Regions from separate parts of the Micromonospora sp. SCSIO 07396 genome, predicted to be linked through region 3. Evidence: predicted binding sites of a transcription regulator. Region 3 holds the regulator's gene; each other region holds the start of a gene.

Region 1 (6,326 bases), 2.6 Mb from region 3:
GACGCCAGCCCGGCGGCGGGGGCGTGGTCGGCGGCGGCCCGGCGTAACCAGCCGTGCCCGCCTGCCGCGCGCCCGCCCACCGTGGCCCGGACGCGGGCCTGCCTGCTCCCGGTGCCGGCCTGCTCGGTTCCGGTACCGCTGGGCCCGTCCCCGGCTCGGACGTTCCCGTCCCGGGTCCCGTCCTGGCCGGCGTGTCCGCAGCGGGCTGGACGGGCGGTGGGGCGGGCTGGGCGGGCGGTGGAGCGGAGGCGGACGAGGAAGCCGGGAGACCCGACGCGGATCCGTCGGCCGGGACGGTCCAGGGCGAGGGTTCCACGTCGGTCATGGTTCCGGACCCGGCTCCTGTTCCCTCTTCCGGGCCGGCTGCGGCTGCGGTGGTTCCCTCCTTCATGCCGGCTCCGGCGTTGCTCACTCCCGCGCCGGCTGCGGAGTCTGGCCTTTCCGCGTCGGCTTCGGCTCCGCTGGATGCCTGCCCGGGACCTGTTGGGGTAGTCCCGTGTGTACCCGACCCGTCGGCGGTGGGCGGGTGTGACCGGGGGGACGGGGCGGGGTCCGTCCGTTCCGTCGTACCCGCGTCGCCCGACGGGGGCGTCGGTCCGGTGGGGGGCTGTGTGGGTGGGCGTCGCCAGTACTCGTCCTCGGGGCTGGCACCGCTGGGCGTCGTCACGCCGTCCGACGCTACCAACGCGGCGACCCGGTCAGGCGGTTCGACCCGGCGGTCTTCGACTGGGGCAACCTGCGGACTGACGGCGGTACGCTCGGCTTCATCCCGGCTCGGGGTGGCCCCACCAGTCTGGCGGCTCATCTCCGGCCTGCGGCCTGACTCGCCGGGGGGTCGGTGTCGGGGTCCGGTCCGCTGCGGTTCGGGCGGCTGCCGGACAGGAACCTTCCGTGGTACGTCGGGGTGGAACCGGTGCGGGGTAGTGTTGCCGATCGTGATCCCCGAGGACCCGGCCGGGCATGGTGTGCCCGGCGACGACGACCGTACGGTCGACCTCAGCGACGACTTCGTGGTGCTGCCCGAGCAGACCACCGACGACACCGACTTCGGTTGGGGTGAGCGCCGGGGCGGCAACGACGACTGGTTGCTCGCCGAACGCCCTCCGCACTGGAGCTGACCACCCGGAGCCGCCCGGCATGATCTTGGCAAGATCCACTGGCCCCCATCCGGTGCGGCGCCCACTGGCGGGGCTGGCGCTGAACGGGGTCACCGGGTGGTGGCCGTCGACATGGATCCGCAGGGCACCCTGACTCGCCGGACGGGCTACGACGAGGTGCCGAGGGTCGACCGGCGTGCCGTCGCGGACGCGCTACGGGTGCGCGCTGACGGGCCGGCGGAGCCGGCCAGCGTGATCGTGTCGTCCGCATGGGAGCGTGACCTGGCCTTCGGGGACCGACCTGATGCCGGGCGGCACGCCGCAGACCCACCGGCGGTTGGATCATCTCCGGATGACGACACTGAACCGGCTGCCCTCCGGCTGGCTGACGGAGCGCTGCGCCTGATCGGGCGGGACCGCCAGGTAGAGCGCGGACGAGCCGTCGGCGGCGTCCCCACCCACCACGTCGAGCACCAGCGCGTCGGCTGCCAGCAGGACCGTCTCGCCGGCGTCCCGTCCCGCCGGTAACACGAGCAGGTCGACCCGCGCGCCGGGGCGCAACACCGCGAGGGCGGCCGGCTCGGCCAGGCGTACGGGCACGCCGACGAAGCCGCTCGGCAGTGGCAGTGCAGCCGGAGCGACCCCGTCGACGGATCGATCACGGTTGGCCGGGGGTCGGCCGCCATCCTGCCCATGGGGGACGGCGACCCCGTCGGCACCCGTACGCCTGCGGGGCGCGGCGGGGCCGGGCGGGTCCGCGGAGGCAGAACCGTCCGCCCCGCGGTCCGGTGCGGCAGTGCAGCCGATCGCGCTGAATGTCGTGCCCGGGAGGACTGCCGAATCGGCGGGCCCCCGCCTGTCGGCAGGTCCCTTCACAACGGCAAGACCCGTCACGCCAGCAGGCATCTCTAGGCCGGTGGGGCCTCGCGTACCGGCAGGTCTCTCCAGGCCGGTGGGGCCTCGCGCGCCGGCAGGTCCCTGCGTACCGGTAGGGCCGGTCGACCCGGTAGGGCCCTTCGCGTCGTAGATCCCCGCCGCGACCGGGAACCTCATGGTCGGGGAAGCACCGGGGGCGCAGTCCTCCGGAGCGTCCAGGACGATCACCGCCAGCCCCAGCAGAACGGCCACCAGCGCCGCACGCAGCAGGGTCGCCCCACCCGGCCGACGCGGCCAGCGGAACGGTCGTAGCGAGCCGTGACCGTCCGCGCCGCTGGCCGCCATGCTCCACCTCCGCTGTCCACCGGGACGCCGTGGTGGCGTCCCGGCTCAGCAGGTTAGGCGGAAACTGCACACCTCACGAGCCGTCGTCCACAGCCTGTGGACAACGGCTCGCCCTGTGGAAAACCCCACCCTGCCCGCCACCCCCGGCCCAGCTCGGTGATCAAGAGCTTTGCGTCAGCTGATCAAGAGGTTTACGTCATCCGTAGAGATCAACTTGACGTAAATCTCTTGATCAGCTCGGGTGGCCGGGGGTGGGTGGGGGTGGGGGGGAGGGAGGGGGAGGGTTAGGAGGAGGTGCTGGGGGCGGGGGACTTGGTGGGGCTGGAGGAACCGGAGCCGGACGACGGCGAGCCGGAGGCCGAGGACCCGCCCGAGCTGGGCGACGAGCCCGAGCTGGACGAGCCCGAGTTGGACGACGAGCCGGAACCGGAGGAGTCTCCGCCGGACGAGGCGCCCTCCGACTTCGTCGGCTTCGCCGCGCCGCTCTTGCCCTCGCTGCCGGAGGCCCGGGAGTCGGTGCGGTAGAAGCCGGAGCCCTTGAACACGACCCCGACCGAGTTGAAGACCTTGCGCAGCCGCCCCTCGCACGCGGGGCACTCGGTCAGCGGCTCGTCGGAGAACGACTGCACCGCCTCGAGCTGGTGGCCGCACGCGGTGCAGGCGTACTGGTACGTGGGCACGTTCTCCTCCGGATCTGGTACGGCCGGTTGGCACTCGACGTATTCGAGTGCCAATGGTGCGTCATCGGACCCGGGTTCGTCCAGCGGACGTGATCGTCATCCGCCCGCCGGGCGTCCGTGCACCCGGCCCGCCAGCTGCGGACCACACTCCACCAGTGGCCCCGACATCGGCCCGGGCTCCGACATCGTGCCGGACCACCACATCGACCGGCCCGCACCCGGCCGAAGCCCACGACATCGCCGGCCGGGTCGTCACCCGGCCGAAGCCCACGACATCGCCGACCCGCACCCGGCCGAAGCCCACACATCAGCCGACCCGCACCCGCCGACGCCCCGACATCGAGCCGACCACAGCATGAACCCGACCACAGCATCGACCCGGACCACGGGGTCAACCCACCACATGATCGACGGGGCCGGGCGGCGGGAGCGTGAGCAACCCGTCCGCCGGGGTGAGCGCGGCGCCCACCGGCCGGTCGTGCGGCTGGCCGGGCAGCTCCGGGAGCAGTTCGCCGTCGTGTAGCAGCGCCACGGTCAGGGTGGTCGCCGGCACCCGGGCCAGGGCCCGGTCGTAGGAGCCGCCGCCCCGACCCAGCCGCAGCCCGCGCCGGTCCACCGCCAGCGCGGGCACCACCACCAGGGAGGCCCCGACGATCGCCGCCCGCCCCCGCCGGGGTCCGCCTGGTTCGCGCATGCCCCGGCCGGCGGCGACCAGGGTGTCCGGTCCGGCGTACGGGGCCCAGTCCAGGTCGAGGTCGTCGCACAGCACCGGCAGCAGCAGTTCCGCCCCGGCCGGCAATGCGGCCCGCAGCACGTCGGGCAGGTCGGGGCCGCCCGGCTCGGAGCCGACCGGCACGTACCCGGTCATCCTGGTCGGCCGCAGCCGGCGTACCAGTGCGGTCAGCTCGGCCTGCATGCGCGCCGCAGCGGCGGCCCGCTGTGCTGCGGTGAGCGCCCGGCGGCGGGCGAGCAGCGCGGTCCGTGTCTCGCGTTTGGCCGCGTGGGCGACGTCCGCTCCATCAGAAAAATCGGGCACGCAACACTCCTGACGCAACGCTGTCAAATCGGTCGCTCTGTGTCAGCATCGCAGGAACGGGCCTGGAACTTCCGGGGGGACAGCGTTGACGCTACGCGGGCGGTTGACGGCGGCCTTCCTCACGGTGGTGCTCGGTCCGGTGCTGCTCGGCGCGGTCTTCGTCGGCAGCACCCTGTCGACGGTGGACCGCAGCCGGTCCACCGAACGCCTCGGCCTGGCCGCGTCCGCCGTGCGTACCTCGATCGACGCGCTCTGCCAGCAGTTGCGGGCCGCCGCCGACGCGGTGGCCCTGCGCCCCGACCCGGCGACCCGGGCGGGCGCGGCCGGTCAGGTGGTCAGCCGAGGGCTGGCCGCCGCCGTGCTGGTCACCGACGTGGCCGGCGGCACCACGTACGCCACCCCTGGCGGGCCGGCGACCCCCTGGCAGGACTGTACGGGGACGGCCCGGACCAGCGGGCCGGTGCGGGCGCTGAGCGCCCGGGTGGACCTGCGGGACCCGGCTGGCGCGCCGCTCGGCGCGGTGGCCGCCGCCGAGATCGTCGATCCGGCGTTCGTGGCCCGGCTGGCCGCCGCGACAGGCGTCGCGGTCACCCTGCTCGACGACGCCGACGGCCCCGACCGGATCACCCACACCACCGAGACCCGGCGGGTACGCGGGGAGGTGCTCGCCGCCGCCGGCGGCCTCGACGGCGACCGGGTCACGACGACCCCCGACGGCCGGTACGTGCGGCGGCTCGGGCCGGCCCCCGGGCAGCCGCTGCCGCTGCTGCTCTCCGTCGCCGGTGAACGACCGTCGGGCCTGCCGGCGGCGCTGGTCGGGGCGGTGCTGCTGGCCGCCGTGCTGGCCGTGCTGACCGCGTGGCGGCTGGCCCGGGTCACCACCCGGCCGCTGGTGGAACTGGCCGGGGCGGTGGACCGGGTGGCCCGGGGCGACCTGACCGCCCGGGTGCCGGTGCGCAGCCGGGACGAGATCGGCCGGCTCGCCGCCGCGTTCAACCGGATGATCCGGGAGACCGCCGGGTACGTGGCCGCGCTGACCAGCAGCCGGGACCAGCTGCGCGGGCACCTCGGGGTGCTCGGGGACACCCTGGCCAGCACCCACGACCTGCAACGCATCCTGCGGGTGATCCTGCACAGCGCCATCGCGGCGACCGGGGCGCGGGCCGGGGCGGTGCTGCTGCGCGACGACGCCGCGACGCTGGTCGGGCGGTGCGCCGAGGGGCTGGCGGGGCGCTGCCCGGCGGGCACCGAGCCGGAGGAGTTGCGGGTGCCGGTGGGCGCGGGGGTGGTCGGCGCGGTCGCCGCCACCGGGGAACCGCAGCGCGGTCGGGTGCCGCCCGGGTCGACGCCGCCCGGCGAACCGTGGTGCGAGACGTACGTGGCGGTGCCGTTCACCGCGCCCGGCGGGGACGTCACCGGTCGGGAGCCCGCGGGCGGCGTGCTGGTCCTCTACGACCGGCTGGGCGGCGACGAGTTCGACGACGACGACCTGGCCACCCTGCGTACCTTCGCCGGGCACGCGGCGGTGGCGGTGGAGAACGTCCGGGTGCACGAGGAGGCGCAGCGGCTGTCGTTGACCGACCCGTTGACCGGGCTGTGGAACTACCGCTATCTGCGCGAGTCGCTGCGTCGGGAGGTGGAACGGGCCAGCCGGTTCGGTCGGATGCTCAGCATCCTCGTCCTCGACCTGGACCGCTTCAAGGCCGTCAACGACAGTTACGGGCACGCCGCCGGGGACGCGGTGCTCGCCGAGTTCGCCCGTCGGGTGCGCGGCGAGATCCGCGAGGTGGACCTCGCCTTCCGGCAGGGCGGTGAGGAGTTCGTGGTGCTGCTGCCGGAGACCGACGCCCGGGGCGCGGCGACCGTGGCCGAGCGGTTGGGTGCGGCGGTGCGGGAAACCCCGGTCGTGGTGGTCGGTCACGCGGGGGTCCCGACGACGATCGCGGTGTCGGTCTCCATCGGCATCGCCGTCTATCCCGATCACGCCAGCACCGGCGCGGAGGTGCTGGACGCCGCCGACGAGGCGTTGTACGCGGCCAAGGGTGCCGGCCGGGACGGCTACCGGGTGGCGACCGCCCGGCCCCGCCCGACGCCGGCAGCCGACGGCGCGGTCGGGGAGATCGCCGTGCCGGCGGGGGCGACCAGCCCGGACGACGGCCTGCCCCGCGCCGGGCCGCCCCCCGCCGACCGGCCACCCATCCGTCGGCCGCCCCCCGACCGGGGTTCCGTCGACGACCTGCCGGCCGACGGGTCGGCCGGTCGGCACGCCGTCGGCGCTCCCGGTGTGACGCA
Region 2 (6,326 bases), 620 kb from region 3:
GATGGCCGCGCAGACCCCGCTGGCGAAGCCGGCGGACAGGTCGATCTCGCCGAGCAGCAGGACGAAGACCAGCCCCATGGCGATCAGGGTGACCGCCGCGCCCTGGGTGAACAGGTTGGCGAAGTTGCCGGCGGTGAGGAACGACGGCCGCATGATCGAGAAGACCGTGCAGAGCACGATCAGTCCGAGGACGGCGGGCAGCGCGCCGATGTCGCCGCCGCGTACCCGGCCCCAGTAGCCGCGCAGGTGGCTGCCGACGGTGGGCGGCGGCGTGACCGCCGCCGGGCCTTCCTTGCGCACGGCGGTGGTGGTCATCGAACGCCTCCTGGAGTGGTGTCGGCGGGTCCCGCGCCGGTGCCGTTGCCGGCGGTGACCGGTTCGCCGGTGAGACCGAGGTTGCCGGAACGACCGGCGGTGATCAACTCGACGACCTGCGAGTGGGTGATGTCGGTGGTCTTCACCTGGGCGACCATCTGCCCGAGGTAGAGCGCGGCGATCCGGTCGGAGACCGCGAAGACGTCGTTCATGTTGTGCGAGATCAGCACCACGGCCAGCCCGTTGTCGGCCAGCCGGCGGACCAGTTCGAGGACCTGGGCGGTCTGTGCCACGCCCAGTGCGGCGGTCGGCTCGTCGAGGATGACCAGCTTGCTGTTCCAGAGCACCGCCTTGGCGATGGCGACGGTCTGCCGCTGCCCGCCGGAGAGGCTGGAGACGTGTTGGCGCAGCGACTTCACCGTCCGTACGGAGAGCCCGGCGAGGGTTTCCGCCGCCATCTGTTCCATGGTCGGCTCGTCGAGCACCAGCCCGCTGTGCTTCTCCCGGCCGAGGAACATGTTCTGCACGATGTCGAGGTTGTCGCAGAGCGCGAGGTCCTGGTAGACGACCTCGATGCCGAGCGTGGCGGCGTCCCGGGGGCTGTTGATGGTCACCGGTCGGCCGTCGAAGAGGAACTCGCCGGCGTCGGCCGGGTAGATGCCGCTGATGCACTTGACCAGGGTGGACTTGCCGGCGCCGTTGTCGCCGACCAGTGCGGTCACCTCTCCGGCGTGGGCGGCGAGGGCGACGTCGCGCAGGACCTGGACGGGACCGAAGCTCTTGTCGATCCCGCGCAGTTCCAGCAGGGGGGTCGCGGACACGGGGGTCTCCTTCGGACGGAGGGAAGATCTCGGAGCCCGTCCGGCGGCGAGCGCCGCCCGGCACGGGGTTCCGTGCCGGGCGGCGTCGCGTCGACGGGGTACGACGCTCGTCGTACGGTCAGCTGATGCCGTTGGCGGTGCAGAGCGCGGCGTACGCGCCGGTGCAGAGCTTCGCCTTGTCGACGTAGCCGTCGGCCACGACGTCCTTGACGGTCGCCTTGTCGATCGCCTTCGGCTCCAGCAGCACGGACGGGACGTCCCGGCCGCTCTCCGGGTCCTTGACCGTCTGCCCGGTCTCCTTGCGCTCGCCCTTGGCCACGGCGATGGCCAGCTCGGCGGCCGCGTCGGCCTCCTTCTTGACGGCCTTGTAGACGGTCATGCACTGGTCACCGGCGAGGATGTTCTGCAGGCCGGTCACGTCGGCGTCCTGGCCGGTGACCGGGACCTTGCCGTTGAGCTTGTTCTTCTTCAGCACCGAGATGGCCGCGTTGCCGAGGCCGTCGTTGGCGGAGAGCACACCGTCGATCTTGCCGCCGGTCTGGGTGAGCATCTGCTCGAAGATCGTGGCGGCCTGCGCCGGGTCCCAGTCCGGCACCGACTGGTCCGGGCCCTTGGTGTATTCCTTCGACTCGAACTTCGGCTTGAGCACCGAGTCGTAGCCGTTCTTGAACAGGGTGGCGTTGTTGTCGGTCGGCGAGCCGTTGAGGTAGGCGACCGTCGGGTTCTTGACGCCCTTCTCGGTCAGGCACTTGACCAGGCCCTCGCCCTGGAGCTTGCCGACGGCCTCGTTGTCGAAGCTGACGTAGTACTGGGCGGAGCCGCCCAGGGTGAGCCGGTCGTAGTCGATCGTCGCGACGCCCTGCGACTTCGCCTTGTCCAGCACGGCCTTGCCGGTGCCGGAGTCCAGGTTGACGATCATCAGGGTGGTGACCCCGCTGGTGATCATCTGGTCGGCGATGGTCTGGAAGGCGTTCTTGTCGTTCTGGGCGTTCTGGATGTCCGACTCGACACCGGCGGCGTCGAAGGCGGCCTTGAGGAACCTGCGGTCGGCGGTCTCCCAGCGGGCGGAGGACTTGCTGTCCGGCAGGATGACGCCGATCTTCGGCTTCTTGGCGGCGTCGCCGCCGGCGTCGTTGCTGCTGGAGTCGTCGCCGCAGGCGGCCATGCTGCCGGTGGCCAGCAGGCCGACGGCGGCGAAGGTGAGGAAGCCCTTGCGCATCTGCACGGGTCCTTTCGAGGGTGGGGGAGGAGTGGTCGGTGTTTTGTTGTGTCCGGCAACGTATTCCCGCTCACAACGCGGGCGCAAGACTGCCGAGGTCAGAAGTTTGTTGGCGGCGGTAACAATTCAGCAACGCGGTTGTCACCCGCAGGACACCCGCCCCGTAATCACGCTGCGTGTCCGGTCTGCGGCCGGCTGCCGACCGCCGGCCGGGGTCAGCCGGCGGCGATCCGCGCGGTGCCGGCGTCGGTGAGGGCGACCAGGTCCGCCGGGGCGAGTTGGAGCTGCAACCCCCGCCGGCCGGCCGACACGTAGACGGTGTCGTGGTCCAGCGCCGAGACGTCGACCACCGTCGGCAGCCGCCGTCGCTGGCCCAGCGGGCTGATCCCGCCCCGCACGTACCCGGTGCTCCGCTCGGCGGCGGCCCGGTCGGCCAGCGCGGCCCGCTTGCCGCCCAGCGCCGTGGCCAGCGCCTTGAGGTTCAGCTCGCCGGTGACCGGGACGACCGCCACCGCCAGCGCCCCGTCGACCTCGGCGACGAGCGTCTTGAACACCCGCTCCGGCGGCACCCCGAGCGCCGCCGCGACCAGCGCGCCGTAGTTCGGCGCGTCCGGCGCGACGTCGTACGGGTGGGTGCGGTGGGCGATCTTCCGCTTGGTCAGCAGTGCCGTCGCCGCAGTGGCCTGTCCCGCCATGCCGGTCACGCTAGCCCGGCGGGCCGCCGTCCGCGACCGGTCGGCCGATCAGCACCGTCGGCGCCCCGGCCACCCGGGTCAGCACCAGGCTGGCCGGATTCTCCCCGGCCAGTCGCAGGTCCCGCCGCAGCTGCTCGGGCGACAACGCCGAGCCCCGCTTGAGGATCTCGACCCGGCCGACCCGGCGTTCCCGCAGCAGCGCGCGCAGCCGTTTCAGCGAGAACGGCAGCACGTCGACGATCTCCAGGCACCTGCCGAACGGGGTGGGACGCGGGGTGTCCGCGTAGAGGTAGGCGATGCTCGGGTCGGCAAGCGTCGCGTCGAGGGTGTCGGCCAGTTCGGCGACCAGGTGCGACCGGACCACCGCCGGGTCCGGGTCGTACAGGTAGCGCCGGACCGGGCCGACCGGGGCCTCGGCCGTACCGGTGCCGGTCAACCGGTGGACGGCGACCGGCTCGCGGTCGGCGGGATGGTCGGCGGGCGAACCGTCCGCCGGCCGCCGCCGGTCGGCGGGCCCCGACCGCAGGACGGTCGCCCGGCGGGGCACCCCGGCGAGCGCGCCGCACCACAGGGCCGCCTCGACCAGGTCCCCGTCGACGCTCACCCACTCCGCCTCGGCGTCGGCCGGGATCAACGCGTGGTCGATGCCGGGGGCCACCTTCACCACCGTGTGCGGCACCCGCGCCACCAGCCCGGTGACGAAGTCCCACGGCGGCGAGTAGGCGTCCGGGTCGAAGATCCGCCGGCCGGTGCCGGCCCGCCGCCGGGCCGGATCGCAGAAGACCGCGTCGACCCGGGTCACGTCGAAGGCCGTCGCGTCGCCGCACTCCACGGTGAACATCCCGGCCAGCCCGGCGGCCCCGGCGTTCGCGGCGGCCAACGCGGCGGTGACGGGGTCGGCCTCCACGCCGTACACCCGGATGCCGGCGCGGGCGGCGGCGAGCGCGTCGGCACCGAGGCCGCAACCCAGGTCGGCGAGGGTGCGCACCCCGGCGGCGGCGAGCCGGGCGGCCCGCCGGTCGGCGACCACCCGGCGGGTGGCCTGCTCCAGGCCGGGGCGGGTGAGGAACATCCCGGCCGCCTCCGGGCCGAACTTGCCGACCGCCCGGCGGCGCAGCTCGGCCTGGGTCAGCGCGGCGGCGGCCAGCCCGGGCGGCACCCCGCGCGAGCGCAGCGCCGCCGCCGCGACCAGCGGGTCGCCGCCGGCCACCCCGGCCGCCGCGGCGAGCACGGCCGACCCCTCGGCGGTACGCAGCGCGGCGAACTGGTCGAGATCCACCCGCCCATTGTCCGGCCCGGCCGGTGGATCGATCCAGTCGGGCCGACGGTGCGGTGTCCGGCCGGTGTCGTCACCGCACCATGGCCACCATTGAGTTGATCATCGCCGGGCGGGCCGGGGCGCGCGACGGGAGCCGACACGGAGGGCGGCAGATTGGCACTCTCCTTGACGGAGTGCTAGCCGAGGAATAACCTGCGATTAGCACTCTCACCCCGAGGGTGCCAGCGTCCGGGCCATCCGGTCCGGGTGCTGAACGCCAGGCGGACCGGCACCCGCGACGACGGCCCCGCCCGGTGGCATGTGGCAGATTGACGCTGGTCGGACTCTCGGCCGGCAACGAAACCAAGTACCCCAGGAGGGTATGCCCGTGACTACCGCGACCAAGGTTGCGATCAAGCCGCTCGAGGACCGGATCGTGGTCCAGGCGAACGAGGCTGAGACCACCACGGCGTCGGGCATCGTGATCCCCGACACCGCCAAGGAGAAGCCGCAGGAGGGCACCGTCCTCGCCGTCGGCCCCGGCCGGATCGACGACAAGGGCAACCGCGTGCCGCTCGACGTCAAGGTCGGCGACACCGTCCTCTACTCGAAGTACGGCGGCACCGAGATCAAGTACGCCGGCGAGGAGTACCTGGTGCTCTCCGCCCGCGACGTTCTCGCGGTCATCGAGAAGTAACCAACCGATTCCCGTGTCGTCGCCCCGGTCCGGCTCGCCGGGCCGGGGCGACGACGCTTCGAAGGGACATTCATGGCGAAGATCCTGAGCTTCTCGGACGACGCCCGGCACCTGCTGGAGCACGGTGTCAACGCCCTCGCGGACGCGGTCAAGGTCACCCTCGGCCCGCGCGGGCGCAACGTCGTCCTGGACAAGAAATTCGGTGCGCCGACGATCACCAACGATGGTGTGACCATCGCCAAGGAGATCGAGCTCACCAACCCGTACGAGAACCTCGGCGCGCAGCTGGTCAAGGAGGTGGCGACGAAGACCAACGACGTCGCCGGCGACGGGACCACCACCGCGACCGTGCTGGCCCAGGCGATGGTCCGCGAGGGCCTGCGCAACGTGGCCGCCGGGGCCAACCCGACCGGCCTCAAGCGGGGCGTCGACGCGGCGGCCACCAAGGTCTCCGAGGCGCTGCTCGGCCGGGCCGTCGAGGTGGCCGACAAGAAGTCGATCGCGCACGTCGCGACGATCTCGGCGCAGGACGCCACCATCGGTGAGCTGATCGCCGAGGCGATGGAGCGGGTCGGCCGCGACGGTGTCATCACCGTCGAGGAGGGCTCCACCCTGACCACCGAGCTGGAGGTGACCGAGGGTCTCCAGTTCGACAAGGGCTTCATCTCGCCGAACTTCGTCACCGACTCGGAGTCGCAGGAGTCGGTGCTGGAGGACCCGTACATCCTCATCACCACCCAGAAGATCTCGGCGATCGAGGAGCTGCTGCCGCTGCTGGAGAAGGTCCTCCAGAACAGCAAGCCGCTGCTGATCGTCGCCGAGGACGTCGAGGGTCAGGCGCTGTCCACCCTGGTGGTCAACGCGATCCGCAAGACCATCAAGGTCTGCGCGGTCAAGGCCCCCGGCTTCGGTGACCGCCGCAAGGCGATGCTCCAGGACATGGCGATCCTGACCGGCGCCGAGCTGGTCGCCCCGGAGCTGGGCTACCGGCTCGACCAGGTCGGCCTGGAGGCGCTCGGCACCGCCCGGCGCGTCGTGGTCGACAAGGAGAACACCACCGTCGTCGACGGCGGCGGCAGGTCCGCCGAGGTCGCCGACCGGGTCGCCCAGATCCGCAAGGAGATCGAGGCGTCCGACTCCGACTGGGACCGGGAGAAGCTGGCCGAGCGGCTGGCGAAGCTTTCCGGCGGCATCGCGGTCATCAAGGCGGGCGCGGCGACCGAGGTCGAGATGAAGGAGCGCAAGCACCGCATCGAGGACGCGATCGCCGCCACCAAGGCCGCGGTCGAGGAGGGGACGGTTCCCGGCGGCGGTGCCGCGC
Region 3 (6,326 bases):
CCGGCGGTGTGCGACAGCAACCGGCGTACGGTCAGCTCGCCGTGCGCGGGCAGGTCCAGGTGCCGCTCCAGCGGGTCGTCCAGGTCGAGCAGCCCGTCGTCGCGGCACTGCAACACCAGCACGGCGGTGAAGGTCTTGGTGACCGAGCCGATCCGGAACCGGCTCGCCGGGCCGAGGACGGTGTCGTTACCGGTGCCGCCGACCTCGAAGCTCCAGAGCGGACCGTCGGCCCGGTGCAGCGCCACCGCCAGCGCGGGCACCCGGGCCTGCGCCTGGGCGCCCCGGACCATCCGTTCCAGCCGACGCCGTACCCGCGCCCCGTCGCCGCTCGGGTCCCCGTCGCCGCCCGGGTCGGTTTCCCCGTCGACCGTCGACGTCACACCAGGTCCCGGGCCAGCATCGGGCCCAGCGGCGCGCCGCCGAGCAGGTGGGCGTGCACGTGGAAGACCTCCTGGCCGCCGTACGGGCCGGTGTTGAACATCAGCCGGAAGCCGTCCCCGGTCAGCCCCTCGTCCTCGGCCACCGCCGCCGCCGTGGCCAGCACCTCACCGGCCAGCCCCGGGTCACCCTGGCCGAGCGTCGCCACATCGGCGTAGTGCTCCTTGGGGATGATCAGCACGTGCACCGGCGCCTTCGGCCCGATGTCACGGAACGCCAGGATGGTGGCGGTCTCCTTGACGATGGTGGCCGGAATCTCCCCGGCGACGATGCGGCAGAACAGACAGTCGGCTCCCATCCCCCCACTCTAAAGACCACCCCACTCCCCTCCCCCGCCCCCTCCCCGCCCTCCCCCGCTACCCCCGCCCCACCGTTCCCCCGGTGATCAAGAGGTTCGCGTCAGAATCCGGCCGGCCGATGACGCAAACCTCTTGATCACGGGGCACACCACCAGGGGGCGGCGGTGCGGGCGCGGTGACCAAGAAGTTTGGGGCAGGAATGGGGCTGGCGATGACGCAAACCTCTTGATCACCGAAGACACCGCCAGCAGACGGCACCAATGGGACGGTGACCAAGAAGTTTGCGGCACGAATCGGCCCCGGCGATGACGCAAACCTCTTGATCACCAGGGCAGGTCGGGGGCGAGGCGGGGGCGAGGCGGGAGGGCAGCGTGGGGTGGGGTGGGGTGTTACCAGCGGGTGAGGCGGGTGGAGAGGACGGCCAGGGCGGCGGGGCCGGCGGTGGAGGTACGCAGGACCGAGGGGCCCAGGCGTACCGGGCGGGCACCCGCATCGGTGAAGGTGGCCAGCTCGGCCGGGGCGATGCCGCCCTCGGGCCCGACGACCAGGACGATCTCGCCGGCGCTCGGCAGGTCGACCGTGGTGAGCCGCTCCTCGGCCTCCTCGTGCAGGACGAACGCCGTGCCCGCCCCGGCGATCCGACGCGCCACCGTGGCGGTGGACTCGTCCGGGGAGCCGGCCACCACCGGCAGCCACGCCCGGCGGGCCTGTTTGGCCGCCTCCCGGGCCGTCGTCACCCACTTCTCCCGGGCCCGTACGCCCCGGTCACCGCGCCACTGCGCCACCGAGCGGGACGCCGCCCAGGGCACGATCTCGTCCACTCCGACCTCGGTCATCGCCTGGACTGCCAACTCGCCCCGGTCACCCTTGGCGATGCCCTGCACCACCACCAGCCGGGGGACGTCCGCGTCGACGTACCCCCGGGAGGTGACGGTGAGGTCGAGGGCGCCCCGGCCGACGGCGGTGACCACAGCGGTGGCGGTGCCGCCCCGCCCGTCGGCGAGCAGCAGTTCCTCGCCGACGCGCAGCCGTTGCACGGTCGCGGCGTGGTGCCCCTCGGGGCCGTCCAGGGTGACCTGGTCGGCGGGGGGCAGCGACTCGACCAGGAACAGCGGCGCGGACACGCCGATCAGGCTAACCGGCCCGGCCGGCCGGGGAGCCACCCGGGACTCCGGCCGACCGGGACGCCCCGACCGGGACGAGCCGACCGGCACGAAACCGCACGGGACCCGACCACAACAGCCCGACCGGAGGAGGCCGGCCGGTCAGCCCGACCCGTCACGCGTGGCCGTTGAAGGCGTCGCGCATCCGGGAGAAGAAGCCGCCCTGCTTGCTCAGCTCGGCGACCTCCTCGCCCCGGGTCTTGGCGAAGTCCCGCAGCATCTTCTCCTGGTCGGCGTCGAGCTTGGTCGGGGTACGCACGTCGAGGTGGACGTAGAGGTCGCCCCGGCCGGTGCCGCGCAGGTGCGGTACGCCCTGGGCGCGCAGCCGCAGCGTGCTGCCCGGCTGCGTGCCGGCCTTGACGTCGACGGTCTCGTCGCTGTCCAGCGTCTTGATGGTGAGCCGGGTACCCAACGCGGCGGCCGTCATCGGGACGGTGACCCGGCAGTGCAGGTCGTCGCCCTTGCGGGAGTAGACGTCGTGCGGCCGCTCGTGGATCTCGACGTAGAGGTCACCGGCGGTGCCGCCACCCGGGCCGACCTCGCCCTGCTGGGCGAGCCGGATGCGCATGCCGTCCTCCACCCCGGCCGGGATCTTGACGGTCAGCGAGCGGCGGGTCCGCACCCGGCCGTCGCCGGCGCAGGTCGGGCAGGGGTGCGGGATGGTGGTGCCGTAGCCCTGGCAGACGGTGCACGGCCGGGCCGAGACGACCTGGCCGAGGAAGGTGCGCTGCACCGACTGCACCTCGCCCCGGCCGCCGCACGCCTCGCAGGTCGCCAGGTGGGTGCCGGCCGCGGTGCCCGCTCCGGAGCAGGTGGTGCAGAGCACGGCGGTGTCCACCGTGATCGGGGCTTCGACGCCGAAGGCGGTCTCGTGCAGGTCCAGTTCCAGCCGCAGGATCGCGTCGGCACCGGGCCGGGTACGCGGCCGGGGACCCCGCGAGCCACCGGCCGCACCGCCGAAGAAGGCGTCCATGATGTCCTGGAAGCCGACGAACGGGCCCGCCCCGCCGGGGCCGCCCGGGCCGCCGGCGCCCCCGCCGCCCGGGGCGAGCGGGTCGCCGCCCAGGTCGACGATCTGCCGCTTCCGGTCGTCCGAGAGGACCTCGTACGCGGCGTTGATGTCCTTGAACTTCTCCTGTGCCTCCGGGTCCGGATTGACGTCCGGGTGGAACTGCCGCGCCAGCTTGCGGTAGGCGCGCTTGATCTCGTCGTCGGAGGCTTCCCGGCTCACCCCGAGAATGCCGTAGTAGTCCCTGGCCACTGCGTTCCGTGTCCTCATGTTCGTCTCGCGTTTGCGCCGGTCGGCGGCCGGAGCCGGCCGCCGGCCCGGACTGGTCAGTTCTGGGCCAGCAGCTCGCCCACGTAGCGTGCCACGGCCCTGACCGTGGCGATGGTGCCGGGGTAGTCCATCCGGGTCGGGCCGAGCACGCCCAGCCCACCGACGATGGTGGTGCCCGGGCCGTACCCGGTGCTGACCACCGAGGCGGCCCGGAGATTGTCGACCTCGTTCTCGTCGCCGATCAGCACCCGGGTGGTGCTCGGCTGCGCCTCGCCGATCAGCTTGAGCAGCACGACCTCCTCTTCGAGCGCCTCCAGGATGGGTCGCAGCGAGCCCTGGAAGTCGAGTAGGCCACCCCGGGTGAGGTTGGCGGTGCCGGCCAGCGCCAGCCGCTCCTCGGTGCGTTCCACCAGGGTCTCCAGCAGCACCGTGGACAGGGTGGTCATCGCGCCGCGCAGGTGTGGCGCACTCTCGTCGACGAGCGCCTGCACCAGCGGCGGAGTGTCGGACAACCGACTCCCGACCAGTTTCTCGTTGACCAGCCGGCGCAGGTCGAGGACGTCGTCGGCGGGCACCGGCGCGGCCAGCTCGACCAGCCGCTGCTCGACCCGCCCGGTGTCGGCGATCATGACCAGCATCAGCCGGGTGGTGGAGATCGGCACCAGTTCCAGGTGGCGCACCGACGAGCGGGCCAGCGACGGGTACTGCACCACGGCGACCTGTCGGGTGAGCTGTGCCAGCAGGCGTACGGTGCGGTGCACCACGTCGTCGAGGTCGACCGCGCCGACCAGGAAGCGCTCGATGGCCCGGCGTTCGGCCGGGCTGAGCGGCTTGACCCGGGAGAGCCGGTCGACGAAGAGGCGGTAGCCCCGGTCGGTGGGGACCCGGCCGGCGCTGGTGTGCGGCTGCCGGATGTAGCCCTCCTCCTCCAGGACCGCCATGTCGTTGCGGACCGTCGCCGGGGAGACCCCGAGCTGGTGCCGCTCGACGAGCGTCTTGCTGCCGACGGGCTCCTGCGTGGCGACGTAGTCCTCGACGATCGCCCGCAGCACGGCGAGTTTGCGGTCGTCGAGACCCATCTCCCACCTCCTGACGCACGTCGCCCCGGGCGCTTGCGCACCCGGGCAAGCACTCTGGCACTCGACTGTAGCGAGTGCCAGTCTACGTCGGCAGTACCGCCGCCGCGATGATCAGGACGGACCGTCGGTGCGCCCGCCCCGGCGGATCCCGGCGCTGACGCAGCGTCGAGGCCAACCTCACCAGTGTCGCTCTGGTGCACCCTTGCCGGCAGCCCCTACCGTGGCGGGCATGACTGAACCACCTCGCCCGCCCGGCGCGGGGGACGGCTATCCGCCGGACCCGAACGCCGGCCAGGGCTCGCCATACGAGCCGCCCACCGCACCACTGTCCGGCGCTCCGGGGGCGGGCGGGTATCCCCCGCCCGGCGGGTATCCGCCGCCCACCGGTGACCAGCCGCCGGCGGGTGGCTACCCCCCGCCGGGTGGCTACCCCCCGCCCGGCGCGGGTGGTTATCCCCAGCCCGGCGGCGGATATCCGACCGGCGGCACCTACGGTGCACCGGGCGGCGGCTACGCCAACAGCGAGGACAAGACCTGGACGCTGGTCGCACACTTCGGCGGGGCCGCCGGTGCGCTGATCAGCTTCGGCCCGCTCGGCTTCGTCGCCCCGCTGATCGCCTACCTGGTGCGCGGGCAGCAGTCGCCGGCCGTCCGGGCGCAGGCCCTGGCCGCGCTGAACTTCCAGATCCTCTGGTCGATCATCGCGTTCGTGCTGCTGTTCGTGAGCTGGTGCCTGTTCTTCCTGCCCAGCATCGCGGTCGTGGTGATCCAGATCCTGTTCGGGATCATCGCCGGCATGAAGGCCAACGAGGGCCAGGCCTACCGCTATCCGATGTCCACCAGCTTCATCAAGTGAGTCCCGACCGGCCGCTCCCCCGGCCGGTCGGGCACCACCGCCGACTCCGGCGCACCCCGGCGGGTGGCGGCCGGCGCAACCGTGCTCAGGGCAGCAGGTCGCGCACCACCGCGTCGGCCAGCAGCCGGCCGCGCAGGGTGAGCACCGCCCGCCCCTGCGGGTACGCCACCGGGTCCAGCAACCCGTCGGCCAGCGCCCGCGCGGCGGCGGCCCGGCCCGCGTCGTCCAGCACGTCCAGCGGCAGCCCGGAGGCGAGCCGCAGGCGCAGCATCACGTCCTCCGTGTGCGTCTCGGTCGGGGTGAGGATCTCCCGGGCCAGGCCGGGTGAGTGCCCGGCGGCGAGCCGCTGGGCGTACGTCGTGGGGTGTTTGACGTTCCACCAGCGCACCCCGCCGACGTGGCTGTGCGCCCCCGGGCCGAGGCCCCACCAGTCGCCGCCGGTCCAGTACAGCAGGTTGTGCCGGCACCGGGCGGCCCCGCTGCGGGCCCAGTTGGAGACCTCGTACCAGGAGAAACCGGCCGCGTCGAGGGCGGCCTCGGCGGCCAGGTAACGGTCCGCCGCCACGTCGTCGGAGGGGTACGGCAGCTCGCCGCGCCGCATCCGGGCGGCCAGCCGGGTGCCGTCCTCCACGATCAGGGCGTACGCGCTGACGTGGTCGACCCCGGCGGCGACCACCTGGTCCAGCGAGGCGGCGAAGTCCTCCGGGCGCTCCCCCGGCGTGCCGTAGATCAGGTCGAGGTTGACGTGGTCGAACCCGGCGTCACGGGCCTCCCGGGCGGCCTCGGCGGCGCGTCCCGGGCGGTGGTTGCGGTCGAGGACGGCCAGCACCCCGGCGGCGGCGGACTGCATGCCCAGCGAGATCCGGGTGTAGCCGGCGGCCCGCAGGGTCTTCAGCGACTCCGGGGTCACCGACTCGGGGTTGGCCTCGGTGGTCACCTCGGCGTCGGCGGCCAGCCCCCAGGTGCGGTCGATGCCGTCCAGCAGCCGGGCCAGGTCGTCGGCGGGCAGCAGGGTCGGCGTGCCGCCGCCGACGAAGACCGTGTCGACCCGGGGCGGTGGGGTGTCGCCGAGCACCCGGGCGGCGAGCGCCAGCTCGGCGAGCACGGTGTCGGCGTACGACTCGCGGTCGGCACCCCCGCCCAGCTCGGCTGCGGTGTAGGTGTTGAAGTCGCAGTAGCCGCAGCGACTGGCGCAGAACGGCACGTGCAGGT

The links. The regulator HrcA, encoded in region 3, represses chaperone genes, less so after heat shock. The targets are predictions, from matches to a motif close to GGTTNGCACNCTCNNNNNGAGNGTGCNAACC.
Region 1: a site for HrcA is predicted at 3,024-3,054, ahead of ACWCHM_RS24010 (FmdB family zinc ribbon protein). Genes of this name have one in related genera too.
Region 2: a site for HrcA is predicted at 4,526-4,556, ahead of groES (co-chaperone GroES). Genes of this name have one in related genera too.

Annotation. Positions count from the first base shown of each region.
Region 1 covers NZ_CM132210.1:5,562,762-5,569,087, reverse strand. The annotation lists gene ACWCHM_RS24020 (hypothetical protein) at 927-1,118, shown strand; gene ACWCHM_RS24015 (hypothetical protein) at 1,440-1,697, opposite strand; gene ACWCHM_RS24010 (FmdB family zinc ribbon protein) at 2,603-2,998, opposite strand; gene ACWCHM_RS24005 (5-formyltetrahydrofolate cyclo-ligase) at 3,390-4,034, opposite strand; gene ACWCHM_RS24000 (diguanylate cyclase) at 4,120-6,326, shown strand, end outside.
Region 2 covers NZ_CM132210.1:94,802-101,127, forward strand. The annotation lists gene ACWCHM_RS00490 (sugar ABC transporter permease) at 1-315, opposite strand, end outside; gene ACWCHM_RS00495 (ATP-binding cassette domain-containing protein) at 312-1,136, opposite strand; gene ACWCHM_RS00500 (sugar ABC transporter substrate-binding protein) at 1,255-2,355, opposite strand; gene ybaK (Cys-tRNA(Pro) deacylase) at 2,571-3,050, opposite strand; gene ACWCHM_RS00510 (THUMP-like domain-containing protein) at 3,061-4,329, opposite strand; gene groES (co-chaperone GroES) at 4,691-5,005, shown strand; gene groL (chaperonin GroEL) at 5,078-6,326, shown strand, end outside.
Region 3 covers NZ_CM132210.1:711,446-717,771, reverse strand. The annotation lists gene ACWCHM_RS03315 (serine hydrolase domain-containing protein) at 1-290, opposite strand, end outside; gene ACWCHM_RS03310 (histidine triad nucleotide-binding protein) at 377-736, opposite strand; gene ACWCHM_RS03305 (16S rRNA (uracil(1498)-N(3))-methyltransferase) at 1,127-1,861, opposite strand; gene dnaJ (molecular chaperone DnaJ) at 2,016-3,161, opposite strand; gene hrcA (heat-inducible transcriptional repressor HrcA) at 3,236-4,258, opposite strand; gene ACWCHM_RS03290 (DUF4870 domain-containing protein) at 4,488-5,114, shown strand; gene hemW (radical SAM family heme chaperone HemW) at 5,200-6,326, opposite strand, start outside.